2 regions of the Streptomyces sp. NPDC048442 genome follow, and region 1 is predicted to be linked to the other one. Evidence: riboswitches for the same ligand, from Rfam matches in the RefSeq annotation. Region 1 holds a riboswitch; the other holds the start of a gene.
The links. Region 1 has a riboswitch for S-adenosylmethionine ahead of AB0D18_RS24140 (aminotransferase class V-fold PLP-dependent enzyme). Riboswitches for the same ligand answer to the same signal wherever they lie in the genome.

Region 1 (7,383 bases):
GTCGCTGAGGGCGCCGCGCAGCTTGCGCTGGGCGGCGTCGGACTCCCTGCGGGCGCTTTCGAGTTCGGTGCGCAGCCGCTCGGTCTCCGCCTTCGTACGTTCCCGGGCGTCGGCCAGCTCGGCGCGCAGCTGCTCCAGCTCCTGCTGGGCGGCCTCGTCGGCGCGCTCGGCGTCGGCGCGCTGCACCTCCTCGCCCGCGGCGGCCACCAGCTTCACCCAGCCGACGGGGCGCAGGACGTACGCCGCCGCCGCGACGTCGACTGGTTCGGCGGCGGCGGGCGGCGACCCGGCCTCCAGCGCGCCCGCCAGCTCGGGCTGCGCCTCGCGCAGCCGTTCGCCGATGCGCTGCCGGAAGACCGGGTCGCTCTCCAGCGCCGCCGCCATCGCGTTGCCCGCGAACTTGGCGCGTCTGGTGGGGGTGAACCGGGCGTACTGCCTCAGCTGGGCCGGGAGTTCCGCGACACTGAGGCCGCCGAAGGCGTCCGAGACCAGCGTCACGACCCGTCGTCGCACGCCCTCCGGCAACGGGCGGTCGAGCACCTCTGCGGCGTCGTCGGCCGGGCCGGCCGGCTCAGCGCCGCTTGCAGGCTCCACAATCCGTCACCCCACTACCTTCCATACCCTCACGGGTACTGCCCTGCCGGGCACCGGTACTCCCAGGGTCACCTAGGAGACGGCGTCCGGCCTGTCCACCAATTCGATTTGGTCCACCGCGTTGCACCAGCGGCAGCGCACCGACTCGATGGTCTCACTGACCACCTCGCGTTCCTCCACCTTCGACTCTCCGGCCAGGTCGAGGTGGACGTACTCGACGACCTTCGACGAGCGGGTCACATCGAACCGGGTGAGATTTCCGCAGAGGGTGCAGCGCCACCGGGTACCGGCAGTCGGCAGGGGAACCGTCGTCGTCATGCGTACCGTCCTCTTCTCCAAGCGTCGTCACGCGTCTTCGACACGTGCCGTCGTACGTCGTTGCCGCGGTGCGCCGTCGAACTGCGGATACCCTGCGCGCAACCCTACGGCCTTAGGGGTACCCCGCGGGGAGGGCGGCCGACCCGTGAGACCGGCGGGGCAGCCCGAAAGGGCCCGGCCGTTGCGTCATGCTCGAACCCATGATCAAGGTCACGGCCAAGGCTGCCGGAACGGCTCGGGACGTCGCCGCCCGCTGGCAGGACCTCGCGCACGCCCCCGTCGTGACCTACGCCCTGATCGGCGTGTGCTGCGTGGTCTTCCTGCTCGGCCCGGCCTCCGGCTTCAACCCTTCGTACGGCACGGGCGACGCCCTCACCGCCGCGCAGAGCACGTACTTCGAGCGCTGGGGCGTCGTCCCCGAAGAGCTGGTGCGGGCCACCCCGCACTCCCTCGCCACCCCGTTCACCGCCCTCTTCGTGCACGGAAACTGGCTTCATCTGCTGGGCAACATGCTCTTCCTGTACGTCTTCGGCGCGATGACCGAAGAGCGCATGGGCCGCTTCGCCTTCGCCCTCTTCTACGTCGTCACCGGCTATTTCGCCCTGAGCGTGTACGCCCTGGTGCACGCGTCGTCCGACGAGACGCTGGTCGGGGCCTCGGGGGCGATCTCCGCCGTACTGGGCGCGTTCCTGCGGCTGTTCCCCCGCGCCCGGGTCACCAGCCTCTTCCCCTTCCTCCTCTTCCTCCCGCTGCGCTTCCCCGCCTGGATCGTGCTGATCTTCTGGTTCGTGCTCCAGTGGCTGGCCGCGCAGGGCCTGGGCACCGGCGCCGGCGTCGCGTACCTGGCGCACGTGGTGGGCTTTGCAGGCGGCTTCCTCTACGCGTGGGCGCGATATCGCCGTACGACTAGAGTGAAGAGCGCAGCAGCACCACCGGCCACCGAGGGAGAAAGCCAGCCGTGATCACCGCGATCGTGCTCATCAAGACCAGCGTGGACCGGATCCCCGAGATCGCCGAGTCGATCGCCGCGCTGGAAAGCGTCAGCGAGGTCTTCTCCGTCACCGGTACGTACGACCTGATCGCCATGGTGCGCGTCGGACGCCACGACGACCTGGCGGACATCATCCCCGGCTCCATCAGCAAGATCCCGGGCGTCGAGGGCACGGACACGCACGTCGCGTTCCGTACGTACTCGCAGCACGACCTGGAGGCCGCGTTCGCGATCGGTCTTGACGGCTGATTCTTCTACGGTACGAAAACGGCCGCCCCCTCACGCAGGGGGCGGCCGCATCCGTGGTGTCTCAGACCGCCGGGACGCAACGCCCGTCCTCGGTACGGTAGTTCCACTGCGCACCGTTCGCGACGAGCTCCTTGACCGCCCGCACGAAACGCTCCACGTGCTCGTCCGGCGTACCCGCGCCGAAGCTCACCCGGATCGCGTTGAGCGAGCGCTCGCCCGGCTCGGCCTCGGGGGCGCCGCACTCGCCCGGGTCCTGCGGGTCGCTGCCGAGCAGCGTGCGGACCAGCGGGTGGGCGCAGAACAGGCCGTCCCGTACGCCGATTCCGTACTCGGCGGAGAGCGCCGCCGCGAAGTGCGAGCTGTTCCAGCCGTCCACCACGAACGAGATGACGCCGACCCGGGGCGCGTCGTCGCCGAACAGCGACAGCACCTTCACCGCACCGACCTCGGCGAGCCCCTCGCGCACCTTGCGCACCAGCGCCTGCTCGCGCTCGACCAGCGCGTCGAACCCGGCCTCGGTGAGCGCCTTGCAGGCGGAGGCGATCGAGTAGACACCGATGACGTTCGGCGAACCGGCCTCGTGGCGGGCGGCGGTGGTGTGCCACTCCACGTCCACTCCGCCGTCCGCACGCCGTGCGACCTTCTTCGACGCACCGCCACCGGCCAGGTACGGCTCGGCCGCCTGCAGCCAGTCGGCCCGGCCCGCGAGGACGCCGGAGCCGAACGGCGCGTACAGCTTGTGCCCGGAGAAGGCCACCCAGTCGACGTCCAACTCCTTTACGGAGACCGGGTGGTGGGGCGCCAGCTGAGCGGCGTCCAGCACGATCCGCGCGCCGTGGGCGTGGGCGGCGGCAGCGAGATCGCGCACCGGCCAGATCTCACCGGTGACGTTCGAGGCACCGGTGACGCAGACCAGCGCGGGGCCGTACGGGTCGCGGTCGGCGAGCGCCCGCTCCAGCGTCTCGACGGCCTGCGCCGGGGTCCGCGGCGCGTTCAGGTACGTCACGCGGGCGTCCTGCCAGGGCAGCAGCGAGGCGTGGTGCTCGGTCTCGAAGACGAACACCTGGCAGTCGGCGGGCAGTACGGCCGACAGCAGGTTCAGCGAGTCCGTCGTCGACCGGGTGAAGACCACCTGGTCACCGTCGCGGCAGTCGAGGAACTCGGCGACCGTCACCCGGCTGTTCTCGAAGAGGTCGGTGGAGAGCTGCGACAGGTACCCGGCCCCGCGGTGGACGCTGCCGTAGTACGGGGCGTACGCGGCGACGTCGTCCCACACCCGCTGCAGGGCCGGCGCGCTGGCCGCGTAGTCGAGGGCCGCGTACGTGACCTCGCCCCCGGTGACGAGCGGCACGGCCACGTCCCGGCCGAGGACGGGCAGCGGCGCCCCGCAGCAGGGGTCGGCAGACTCGGCGGAAGCGGAAGCGGAAACGGAAACGGAAACGGCGGTGGCGGCGGTCGATGCAGACATGGCGAAACTCCTGGCAGGACAAGGCGGAATGACTTCAGAAGGCCCGCGGGTACGAAGGCTCAACAGCCGTGCACCGTACGGGAGTTGCCTCGACGCGCAGCCCGCGGAAAAGAAGGAGGGGGCTGTACGGAGGTGAAGGTGGAACGGGGCCGAAGGGCCCTATCGCATTCGCTTGCTCACGAGACTGCTCCCTTGAGGACCAGGACCCCAGGGGCGCGCCACTCCGAAAGGAGTGCGCAGGGGTCCGCGCTTGCCGTAGACCTCGCTGCCTACGACCTGGTCTTCACCCGGGGCACCCCGCCACGGACGGAGGGTTGCCGGACAGCGGGCCGGGGCCGTAGTCGCTGTCACTCATGACCTGTGCAGCATCCTGCCACACGATCAACAACGCGCAAGAGCGCAGTCCGCATCCTGGACTGCGCTCTGCGTCACACGAGGTGCTCCCCGCACCTGGGTTTCAGGCGTTGCTGGCCGCCACCCACCGCTCCAGCGCCCGCTGCCCGCTCCCGGAGTCGAGGGACTCGCGGGCCCGCTCGATGCCGGCCGCGATCTCCTCGTTGAGCGAGCCGCCGCCCGGGTTCAGCGCGACCAGCGCCGCCGCCGTGTTGAGCAGCACCGCGTCCCGCACCGGTCCCTTCTCCCCCGCCAGGAGCCTGCGGGCGACCTCCGCGTTGTACGAGGCGTCCGCGCCGCGCAGCGCCTCCACGGGGACGATGTCCAGGCCCACGTCGCGCGGGTCGAAGGCCTCTTCCCGGACGGCCCCGTCCCGGACGATCCAGACCCGCGAGGTCGCGGTGGTGGTCAGCTCGTCGAGGCCGTCGTCGCCGCGGAAGACGAGCGCGGAGTTCCCCCGGCCGGCGAGCACACCGGCCACGATCGGGGCCATCCGGGCGTCGGCCACACCGACCGCCTGGGCACGCACCTGGGCGGGGTTGGTGAGCGGGCCCAGGATGTTGAAGGTGGTCTGCGCACCGAGCTCCTTGCGGGCCTTGGCCGCGTACCGCAGGGCGGGGTGGAACTTCACGGCGAAGCAGAAGGTGATGCCCGCCTCCTCGGCGACCTCCACCACCCGGCGCGGCGTGAGGTCGAGATTGACGCCGAGCTTCTCCAGCACGTCGGAGGAGCCGCTCGCCGACGACGCGGCCCGGTTGCCGTGCTTGACGACCTTGGCGCCCGTACCTGCGACGACGATGGCGGACATGGTGGAGATGTTGACGGTCTTGGCGAGGTCGCCGCCCGTGCCGACGATGTCGACGGTGGGCCCCGGCACCTCGATGGTGTGGGCGTGGGCGTACATCGCCCGTACCAGCCCCGTGACCTCCTCGACCGTCTCGCCCTTGGCGCGCAGCGCGACCGCGAACCCGGCGATCTGCGCGTCGGTGGCCTCACCGGTCATGATGCGGTCCATCGCCCAGGCGGTGTCGTCCACACCGAGGTTCTCGCCGCGCAGCAGAGGGTTCAGGATGCCCGGCCAGCTGCGGGCCGCCACGCTGTCGCCGCCAACTGGGGTCACAACGTTCATGGTCCGCTCCAGGGTCCACGTGCCTCTAAGGGCAGCCGATAAGGGATGGGAACACCCTATCCAGCGCAGGGGACGGCGAAGAGCCCCGTCCGGGGTGCGGACGGGGCTCTTGCCGTGGCGAACAAGTCCGGTCGGTCAAGGACCGGTTCAGGGGATCAGTGGTGGCCGTGGCCGCTGGTGATCTCCTTGTACTCCTCGGCGGTGGGCTTGGCGATCTGGTTGCCCTCGCCGTACATGCCCTGGCTGAGCTTGGCGCGCAGCTTCTGGGTGACGCCCACCTTGCGCTCGACGCCGTTCTCGTCCACCTCGGGACCAATCGAGGCCGGCGCGTACTGCTCGTGCGCCGTGAGCGTGTGCAGCTGCTCCGGCTTGAGCGGCTCGTGCACCTCGATGAACTCACCGTGCGGCAGCCGCTTGATGATGCCGGACTCGCGCCCGTGCAGCACCTTCTCGGCGTCCCTGCGCTGGAGGCCCAGGCAGATCCGCTTGGTGACGATGAACGCGAGGACCGGACCGGCGAAGAAGCCGATGCGCACGAACCAGCTGATCGAGTTGAGCGACAGGTGGAAGTGCGTGGCCCACAGGTCGTTTCCACCGCCGACGAGGCCGATGAAGTAGACCGTGATCCAGGCGACGCCCAGACCGGTACGGGTCGGGTTGTTGCGAGGACGCTGCGCGATGTGGTGCTCGCGCTTGTCCCCGGTGATCCACGACTCCAGGAACGGCCACACCGCGGGCAGGGCCAGGAGCAGACCGAAGACGGTCAGCGGGATGAACACGCCCAGGACCAGTGTGTGGCCCCAGAGGTTGATCTCCCAGCCCGGCATGACACGGATCAGACCCTCGGCGAAGCCCATGTACCAGTCGGGCTGGGCGCCGGTGGACACCTGGTCCGGACGGTAGGGGCCGAGCGCCCAGACCGGGTTGATCGTGAACGCCGCGGCGACGACCGCGATGACGCCGAAGACCAGGAAGAAGAAGCCTCCGGCCTTGGCCATGTAGACCGGCAGCAGCGGCATGCCGACGACGTTCTTGTTCGTCCGGCCGGGGCCCGCGAACTGGGTGTGCTTGTGGTAGAAGACCAGGATCAGGTGAGCCACCATCAGGCCGAGCATGATGCCCGGCAGCAACAGGATGTGGATCGAGTAGAACCTGGCGACCATGTCGTGGCCGGGGAACTCTCCGCCGAACAGGAACATCGAGATGTACGTGCCGACGACCGGCACGGACAGGATCGCGCCCTGGGTGAAGCGGACACCGGTGCCCGACAAGAGGTCGTCCGGGAGCGAGTAGCCGGTGAAACCGGTGAACATGCCCAGGACGAACAGCAGGAAGCCGAACAGCCAGTTGACCTCGCGCGGCTTGCGGAAGGCACCCGTGAAGAAGACGCGCATCATGTGCACGAACATCGCCGCGAGGAAGATCAGCGCACCCCAGTGGTGGATCTGCCGGATCAGCAGACCGCCACGGACGTCGAAGCTGATGTCCAGCGTCGACGCGTAGGCCTCCGTCATGCGGATGCCGTGCATCGGGGCGTAGGACCCGTGGTACACGACCTCGTTCATGGACGGGTGGAAGAACAGCGTCAGATACACACCCGTGAGGATGATGATGATGAAGCTGTACATGCAGATCTCGCCGAGCATGAAGGACCAGTGGTCCGGGAAGATCTTGCGCATGTTGGACTTGGCGAGGGAGTAGATCCCCAGCCGTCCGTCCGCCCAGTCGGCGACCCGCTCACCGGCGGGCGCCTTCTGCTGCGGCTTGGTCGTAGGTGTCGTCGCAGTACTCATCCGCGCTCCCAGAACGAAGGACCGACGGGCTCTTCGAAGTCGCCCAGCGCTTCGAGGTAACCCTCGTCATTCACGCCGATCCGCAGCTGCGGCAGGGCGTGACCGGCCGGGCCGAAGATGACACGGGCGCCGTCGGAGAGGTCGAAGGTGGACTGGTGGCACGGGCAGAGCACGTGGTGCGTCTGCTGCTCGTACAGGCTGATCGGGCAACCCACGTGGGTGCAGATCTTCGAGTACGCGACGATTCCCTCGTGCGCCCACTCGCGCTGCTGCTTGTCCTTGATCTCGTCCGGCTGGATGCGGACGATCATCAGGGCTGCCTTGGCGATCTCGGTGTTGAACTCGTGGTCGGTCTCCTTCAGGCCTTCCGGCATGGCGAAGGTGAGCGAACCCACGGCAACGTCCTCGGCGCGCAGCGGCTCCATCGTGTTCTGGTTGATGAGCAGCT
Region 2 (7,383 bases), on a different contig from region 1:
CCCCAACACGCCCTCGTCGCCCTCGACTTCGACGGCACGCTCGCCGACATCGTCCCGGACCCCGAGCAGGCCCGTGCCCACCGCAGCGTGGTTCCCGCGCTCTCCGTGCTCGCGCCGCGTGTCGCCTCCGTGGCCATCGTCACCGGCCGGCCGGCGGGCGTCGCCGTGCGGTACGGCGGCTTCGCCGGGGTCCCAGGACTGGAGCACCTCACCGTCCTCGGCCATTACGGCGCCGAACGCTGGGACGCCCGTACCGGCACCGTCGAGACCCCCGCCCCGCACCCCGGCCTGGCCGGCGTCCGCGCCGAGCTGCCAGGAGTGCTCGACGCGCACGGTGCGTGGCACGGCACCTGGGTGGAGGAGAAGGGGCAGGCCCTCGCCGTCCACACCCGCCGGGCGAGCAACCCCGAGGCCGCCTTCGACGCCCTGCGCGCACCCCTCGCCGAGCTCGCCGCCCGGCACGGTCTGATCCTCGAACCGGGGCGCCTGGTGCTTGAGTTGAGGCCGCCGGGCATGGACAAGGGCGTCGCCCTGGCTGAGTACGTGCACGAGGTCGGAGCGACCTCGGTCCTCTACGCAGGCGACGACCTGGGCGACCTCCCGGCCTACGCCGCCGTCCAGAAACTCCGCTCCGACGGCGTTCCCGGACTGCTGCTGTGCAGCGGCACGGCGATTCCCGAACTCGCCGAGCAGGCCGACGTGTTGCTGCCGGGACCCGCCGAGGTCGCCGCCTTCCTGGCGTCCCTCGCGCAACGCCTCCCCTAGGAGCAGGTGAGGAATCGATTTCCCACAGCACCCGAAACCCCGTACTGTCAGGTTTACCGACGCGGGGTGGAGCAGCTCGGTAGCTCGCTGGGCTCATAACCCAGAGGTCGCAGGTTCAAATCCTGTCCCCGCTACTGGAAGAAACCGAAGGCCCGGGACTCGCAAGAGTCCCGGGCCTTCGGCGTGTGTGCACGCGCACAGGGAGGCTCAGTCCCGCAGGGCCTCCAGCTGTTCCAGGAACCACTGCTGCGGGGGCAGCGCCGTCGCCGCCGCGGCCAGGCGTTTCGTGCGTTCCGCGCGCTCTTCCCGTTCCATCGTCAGCGCCTCGTGGAGCGCGTCGGCCGTGCCCGTCACGTCGTACGGGTTGACGACGATCGCGTCGTCGCCGAGTTCCTCGTACGCGCCCGCCTCCCGGGACAGGACCAGTGCGCACCCCTCGTCCGAGACCACCGGGATCTCCTTGGCGACCAGGTTCATGCCGTCGCGGATCGGGTTGACCAGGGCGACGTCGGCGAGCCGGTAGGCGGCGAGCGAGCGGGCGAAGTCGTCCTTGACATGGAGGACGACCGGGGTCCAAGTGGGCGTTCCGTGGGAGGAGTTGATGTCGTCGGCGATGCGCCGCACCGCCTCCGTGTAGTCGCGGTAGACGGCCAGGTCCTGGCGGGAGGGGTAGGCGAAGGCGATGTGCACGACGCGTTCGCGCCACTCGGGGCGGGTGTCCAGGAGGTGTTCGTACGCGAGGAGGCCGCGCACGATGTTCTTGGAGAGTTCGGTGCGGTCGACGCGGACGATGGTGCGCCGGCCGGAGCCTCCGACCTGCTCGCGGAGGGCGGTCAGGCGCTCCTCGACGTCCGGCCGGTGCGCGCGCTCGCGCAGGAAGTCCGCGTCCGCGCCGAGGCCGTGGACGCCGATCCGCTTTCCGTCGAGGGCCTCCTCGCCGAGGATCTTCAGCGCGCACGCGGTGAAGGCGTCCGCCCAGCGGCGGGTGAGGAAGGCCACCCGGTCCGCGCCGAGGATGCCCCTCAGGAGCTGCTCGGCGATGTCGTCGGGGAGCAGCCGGAAGTAGTCGACCGGGGCCCACGGGGTGTGCGAGAAGTGGCCGATGCGCAGGTCGGGGCGGAGCGCGCGGAGCATTCCGGGGACGAGGCAGAGGTGGTAGTCCTGGACGAGGACGGTGGCGCCCGGGGCGGCAGCCGAGGCCAGGGCGTCGGCGAAGGCTCGGTTGTAGGTCTCGTACGCCGCCCACTGGCGCCGGAATTCCGCGTCGAAGACGGGCTCCAGCGGGGTCTGGTAGAGCAGGTGGTGGACGAACCACAGGACCGAGTTCGAGATGCCGTTGTACGCGGCCGCGTGCGTGTCCGCGTCGATGTCGAGCATGCGGACACCAGGCTCTCCCGCCCGTCGCCCACCCCCGCCCTTGTTCTGAGGGGCCTGCGGCCCCGCCCCTGCGATTCCGCGGCGTACCGCCTCCCGGTCTCCTTCGCCGAGCGCCGAGCACACCCACAGCGCGTCCGCGTCCGGGCCGATCGCGGAGAGCCCGGAGACCAGGCCGCCGCCGCCGCGCTTGGCGGTCAGCTCGCCGTCGTCGCCGAGGGAGTACGTCACCGGGCCGCGGTTGGACGCGACGAGGACCTGGGCGGCCGGGGACTGCGGAGGGTCGTACTGGGAAGCCATGTGGCGAAACCTAGCCGGTACGCGCTCCCCTCAAACGTGCGTACGGGGCGGGTTGCCCCTCCGTTCAGGCGGCGTGCCGCTCCGCGTACTCCGCGATCTCCCGCATCGGCGGGCGCTCCTCCGTGTCCACCGGGTGGGTGCGGGGGACGAAGGCGGTGCCGACGCGCTCGAACTGGGTGAGGGAAGGGCGGATCAAGTGCCCACGGGAGAGCCTTAGTTGGGCGGTGCGGTAGATCGCGGCGGCCATCCGGCCAAGGGCCTGGCCGTCCTGGTGGCGGTGGACGCGGACGCCCACGTCGACCTGGGCGAGGGCGTCCAGGCCGACCGTGTGGAGCGAGTCGATGAGCAGGCCCAGCTCGACTCCGTACCCGACGGGGAACGGGAGACGTTCGAGCAGGGAGCGCCGGACCGCGTACTCACCACCCAACGGCTGTACGAATCCGGCCAGTTGGGGCCAGTGGAGGTTGAGCAGGGGGCGGGCCATCAGCTCGGTGACCCGGCCGCCCTGACCGGCCGCCCCGTCCAGCGGGCGGTCGTACGTCGCCTTCACGAACTGCACGTCAGGGTCGGTGAGCAGCGGGCCGACGATCCCCGACACGAACGACGCGTCGAAGTCCTGCAGGTCCGCGTCCACGAAGCAGACCACGTCCCCGCTCGTGACCAGGAGGGAGCGCCAGAGCACCTCGCCCTTGCCGGGCACGGCCGGAATGCGCGGCAGGATCTCGTCCCGGTGCACCACCCGGGCGCCCGCTTCCGCGGCCTCCTTCGCCGTGCGGTCGGTCGAGCCGGAATCGATCACCACCAGCTCGTCCACCAGGGGGGCACCCGGGCCCATGAGGTCCCGGCGGACGGTGTCGACGATGCGGCCGACCGTCGCTTCCTCGTTCAGGGCGGGCAGGACGACGCTGACGGTGCTGCCACGGGCGGCCTTGGCGGCGAGCAGCCGGTCCAGCGGGCGGTCGGCGGCCGCCCAGGACCGCGTACTCAGCCAGCGCTCCACCTCTTCCAGCACGCCCGTCACTCCTCACTCGTGGAGACAGCTGTGATCCATCTCGCGGTCCGGACGACTGGCACGCCCGTCCGGGGGTTCGGTTACAGTCTTGAACAACGCGGACGACCGTCGCATGTCGGGGTCTGTACGCACACAAACACCCGGGCCCGTCTCCACGGCGGTCCGGAGTCATAGCGCTCATCCAGAGGGACAGAGGGAAACGGCCCGTTGAAGTCCCGGCAACCCCCCGACCGACCGCGAGGTCAGGTCGGGAAGGTGCCAATTCCGTCTCGTGGCGAAAGCCGTCGCGGGGAAGATGAGGAAGGACCTCGCCATCATGGCTGTGCAGACCACCGAAACCACTCCGAAGACCGTTGACCTCGGCCCCGCCGCCGCCCTCTCCTGCCGCGAGTGCGGGGAGCGCTTCGCACTCGGCCCGATCTTCGCCTGCCAGCTCTGTTTCGGCCCGCTGGAAGTGGCGTACGACCTGCCCGCCGGCACCCCCGAAGAGCTGAAGAAGCGCATCGAGGCCGGCCCGGAGAACATCTGGCGCTACGCCCCGCTGCTGCCCGTCCCCGCCGACGTGGCCACCAAGCCCAGCCTGAACCCCGGCTTCACGAAGCTGGTCAAGGCCGACAACCTGGCCCGTGAGCTGGGCGTCACCGGCGGCCTGTACGTCAAGGACGACTCCGGCAACCCGACGCACTCCTTCAAGGACCGCGTCGTCGCGATCGCCGTCGAGGCCGCCCGCGCCTTCGGCTTCACGACCCTCTCCTGCTCCTCCACCGGCAACCTGGCCGGTGCCGTCGGCGCCGCCGCCGCGCGGGCGGGCTTCCGCTCCTGTGTGTTCATCCCGCACGACCTGGAGCAGGGCAAGGTCGTCATGGCCGCCGTGTACGGGGGCGAGCTGGTCGGCATCGAGGGCAACTACGACGACGTGAACCGGTTCTGCTCCGAGCTCATCGGCGACCCGCTCGGCGAGGGCTGGGGCTTCGTCAACGTCAACCTGCGCCCGTACTACGGAGAGGGTTCCAAGACGCTCGCGTACGAGATCTGCGAGCAGCTCGGCTGGCGGCTCCCGGACCAGATCGTCATCCCGATCGCCTCGGGCTCGCAGCTCACGAAGATCGACAAGGGTCTCCAGGAGCTGATCAAGCTCGGGCTGGTCGAGGACAAGCCGTACAAGATCTTCGGTGCGCAGGCCGAGGGCTGTTCGCCGGTGTCCACCGCCTTCAAGGCCGGGCACGACGTCGTACGCCCGCAGAAGCCGAACACCATCGCCAAGTCCCTCGCCATCGGCAACCCGGCGGACGGCCCGTACGTCCTGGACATCGCCCGCCGTACGGGCGGCGCCGTCGAGGACGTGAACGACGAGCAGGTCGTCGACGCGATCAAGCTGCTGGCCCGCACCGAGGGCATCTTCGCGGAGACCGCGGGCGGCGTGACCGTCGGCGTCACGAAGAAGCTCATCGACGCCGGTCTGCTGGACCCGACGCTGACCACCGTCGTGCTCAACACGGGCGACGGACTCAAGACGCTGGACGCGGTGGCCCCGACCACCGGCCCCTCCGCGACCATCCGTCCGAGCCTGGACGCGTTCCGCGACGCCGGCCTGGCCCGCTGAGATCCTCGGCTCGCAACGACTCGCACGCAACGCTACGGAAGGCTGAACACCATGAGCGTCAAGGTCCGCATCCCCACCATCCTGCGCACGTACACCGGCGGTGAGTCCGAGGTCGTGGCCGAGGGCTCCACCCTCGCCGAGGTCATCGCCGACCTGGAGAAGAACCACGGCGGCATCGCCGCCCGCGTCCTGGACGACCAGGGCAAGCTGCGCCGCTTCGTGAACGTGTACGTGAACGACGACGACGTGCGCTTCGAGAGCGGCCTGGAGACGGCCACGCCGGACGGCGCGGGCATCTCGATCATTCCCGCCGTCGCCGGAGGCTGACCATCGAGCACAGTGCGGGCGGCTGAGGCCCTCAAAGCTCTTCGAATTAACGGAAGTTGCCCTCTCCGCTCACAAGCGGAGGGGGCAATTCTGCATGGTTGAAAGAGGTAGAGTAGGGGAAGCCCCACTCTCCGCCTGTGCCTCGTGCATATGAGAACGAGAGAAGATGCGGCCCGCGCGTTCGAGCCTTTTGCCGCCGATGCGCACACTATGTCCGGCCCGACTTGCCCTGGAATCACGGTAGTTGACCGATCCGGCCGTTCAGGCGTACCCAGAATTCTCGTCCGATTGACCTGTTGCAGAGGGCAGTTGGGCGGATACATTCAGCCGCGGTCGACGCGCTTCGGCGCACACCTTCCGCGTTCCTGTTCGGCGGGTGGGGTCTGACCCGGGGTCGCGAAGTGCGGTCCCGCGCAAGGGCCAGTAATAGGGGAGTTAGGCATGGCTCAGGGCACCGTCAAGTGGTTCAACGCGGAGAAGGGGTACGGCTTCATCGCGGTCGACGGTGGTGCGGATGTTTTCGTCCACTACAGCGCGATCCAGATGGACGGCTACCGCTCACTTGAAGAAGGTCAGCGAGTCGAGTTCGAGATCTCGCAGGGCCAGAAGGGTCCGCAGGCGGACATGGTCAAGCTCGCCGTCTGATCTCGGCGCGATCGACCACCGACGCACTACTCAACGACTTACATCAGCACTCACACACCGAGGGCCCGTATCCCGTCACCAGGGGTACGGGCCCTTGGTGCGTCCGGCGTACGGCGTGTGGTGCGTACGGCGTACGGCGTGCCGCGCGCTCCAGGATCTGTGGTAGCCGCTTGCGCCCGCCCGTCGCCCGACCGCCACCCCTCATCGACGTCCCTCCGGGACGGCCTTGCACTCGACGGGGTCGAGTGCTAATCATTGGCGTTAGCACTCTCCCAGTGAGAGTGACAGAACTTGGACCAGGTTCGGTGAGGCCCACGGGGTCGGGGGTAAGGAATCCTCCGCCTTTTGAGCCGTCCGTCGCGGGCATCGAACCAACGGTCCGGAGAAATCCACCCCGTCCTGGGAGGACCACTTCACATGGCCAAGATCATCGCGTTCGACGAGGAGGCCCGGCGCGGCCTCGAGCGTGGCATGAACCAGCTCGCCGACGCCGTCAAGGTCACCCTTGGCCCCAAGGGCCGCAACGTCGTCCTTGAGAAGAAGTGGGGCGCCCCCACGATCACCAACGACGGTGTCTCCATCGCCAAGGAGATCGAGCTCGAGGACCCGTACGAGAAGATCGGTGCCGAGCTCGTCAAGGAGGTCGCGAAGAAGACGGACGACGTCGCCGGTGACGGTACGACGACCGCGACCGTCCTCGCGCAGGCGCTGGTTCGTGAGGGCCTTCGCAACGTAGCCGCGGGTGCCAACCCGATGGCCCTGAAGCGTGGCATCGAGAAGGCCGTCGAGGCCGTCTCCGCCGCGCTCCTGGAGCAGGCGAAGGATGTCGAGACCAAGGAGCAGATCGCTTCGACGGCCTCCATCTCCGCCGCCGACACCCAGATCGGCGAGCTCATCGCCGAGGCGATGGACAAGGTCGGCAAGGAAGGCGTCATCACGGTCGAGGAGTCGCAGACCTTCGGCCTGGAGCTTGAGCTCACCGAGGGCATGCGCTTCGACAAGGGCTACATCTCGGCGTACTTCGCGACCGACATGGAGCGCATGGAGTCGGCGCTGGACGACCCGTACATCCTGATCGTCAACAGCAAGATCGGCAACGTGAAGGACCTCCTTCCGCTGCTGGAGAAGGTCATGCAGTCCGGCAAGCCGCTGCTGATCATCGCCGAGGACGTCGAGGGCGAGGCGCTCTCCACCCTCGTCGTCAACAAGATCCGTGGCACGTTCAAGTCCGTCGCCGTCAAGGCCCCGGGCTTCGGCGACCGCCGCAAGGCCATGCTGAACGACATCGCCATCCTCACGGGCGGCACGGTCATCTCCGAGGAGGTCGGCCTCAAGCTGGAGAACGCCGGTCTCGACC

Region 2: it holds a riboswitch for S-adenosylmethionine, as region 1 does, so the genes downstream of both, thrC (threonine synthase) here and AB0D18_RS24140 (aminotransferase class V-fold PLP-dependent enzyme) in region 1, are expected to answer to the same signal.

Annotation. Positions count from the first base shown of each region.
Region 1 is NZ_JBEZKB010000017.1:20,554-27,936, forward strand. It holds gene AB0D18_RS24120 (NYN domain-containing protein) at 1-597, opposite strand, end outside; gene AB0D18_RS24125 (hypothetical protein) at 667-912, opposite strand; gene AB0D18_RS24130 (rhomboid family intramembrane serine protease) at 1,113-1,874, shown strand; gene AB0D18_RS24135 (Lrp/AsnC ligand binding domain-containing protein) at 1,871-2,152, shown strand; gene AB0D18_RS24140 (aminotransferase class V-fold PLP-dependent enzyme) at 2,214-3,620, opposite strand; SAM riboswitch class IV at 3,862-3,979, opposite strand; gene trpD (anthranilate phosphoribosyltransferase) at 4,078-5,142, opposite strand; gene AB0D18_RS24150 (ubiquinol-cytochrome c reductase cytochrome b subunit) at 5,298-6,935, opposite strand; gene AB0D18_RS24155 (Rieske 2Fe-2S domain-containing protein) at 6,932-7,383, opposite strand, start outside.
Region 2 is NZ_JBEZKB010000019.1:157,862-165,244, forward strand. It holds gene otsB (trehalose-phosphatase) at 1-765, shown strand, start outside; tRNA gene AB0D18_RS26685 (tRNA-Met) at 826-899, shown strand; gene AB0D18_RS26690 (trehalose-6-phosphate synthase) at 973-2,439, opposite strand; gene AB0D18_RS26695 (glucosyl-3-phosphoglycerate synthase) at 2,504-3,451, opposite strand; SAM riboswitch class I at 3,626-3,753, shown strand; gene thrC (threonine synthase) at 3,768-5,054, shown strand; gene AB0D18_RS26705 (MoaD/ThiS family protein) at 5,106-5,381, shown strand; gene AB0D18_RS26710 (cold-shock protein) at 5,823-6,026, shown strand; gene groL (chaperonin GroEL) at 6,444-7,383, shown strand, end outside.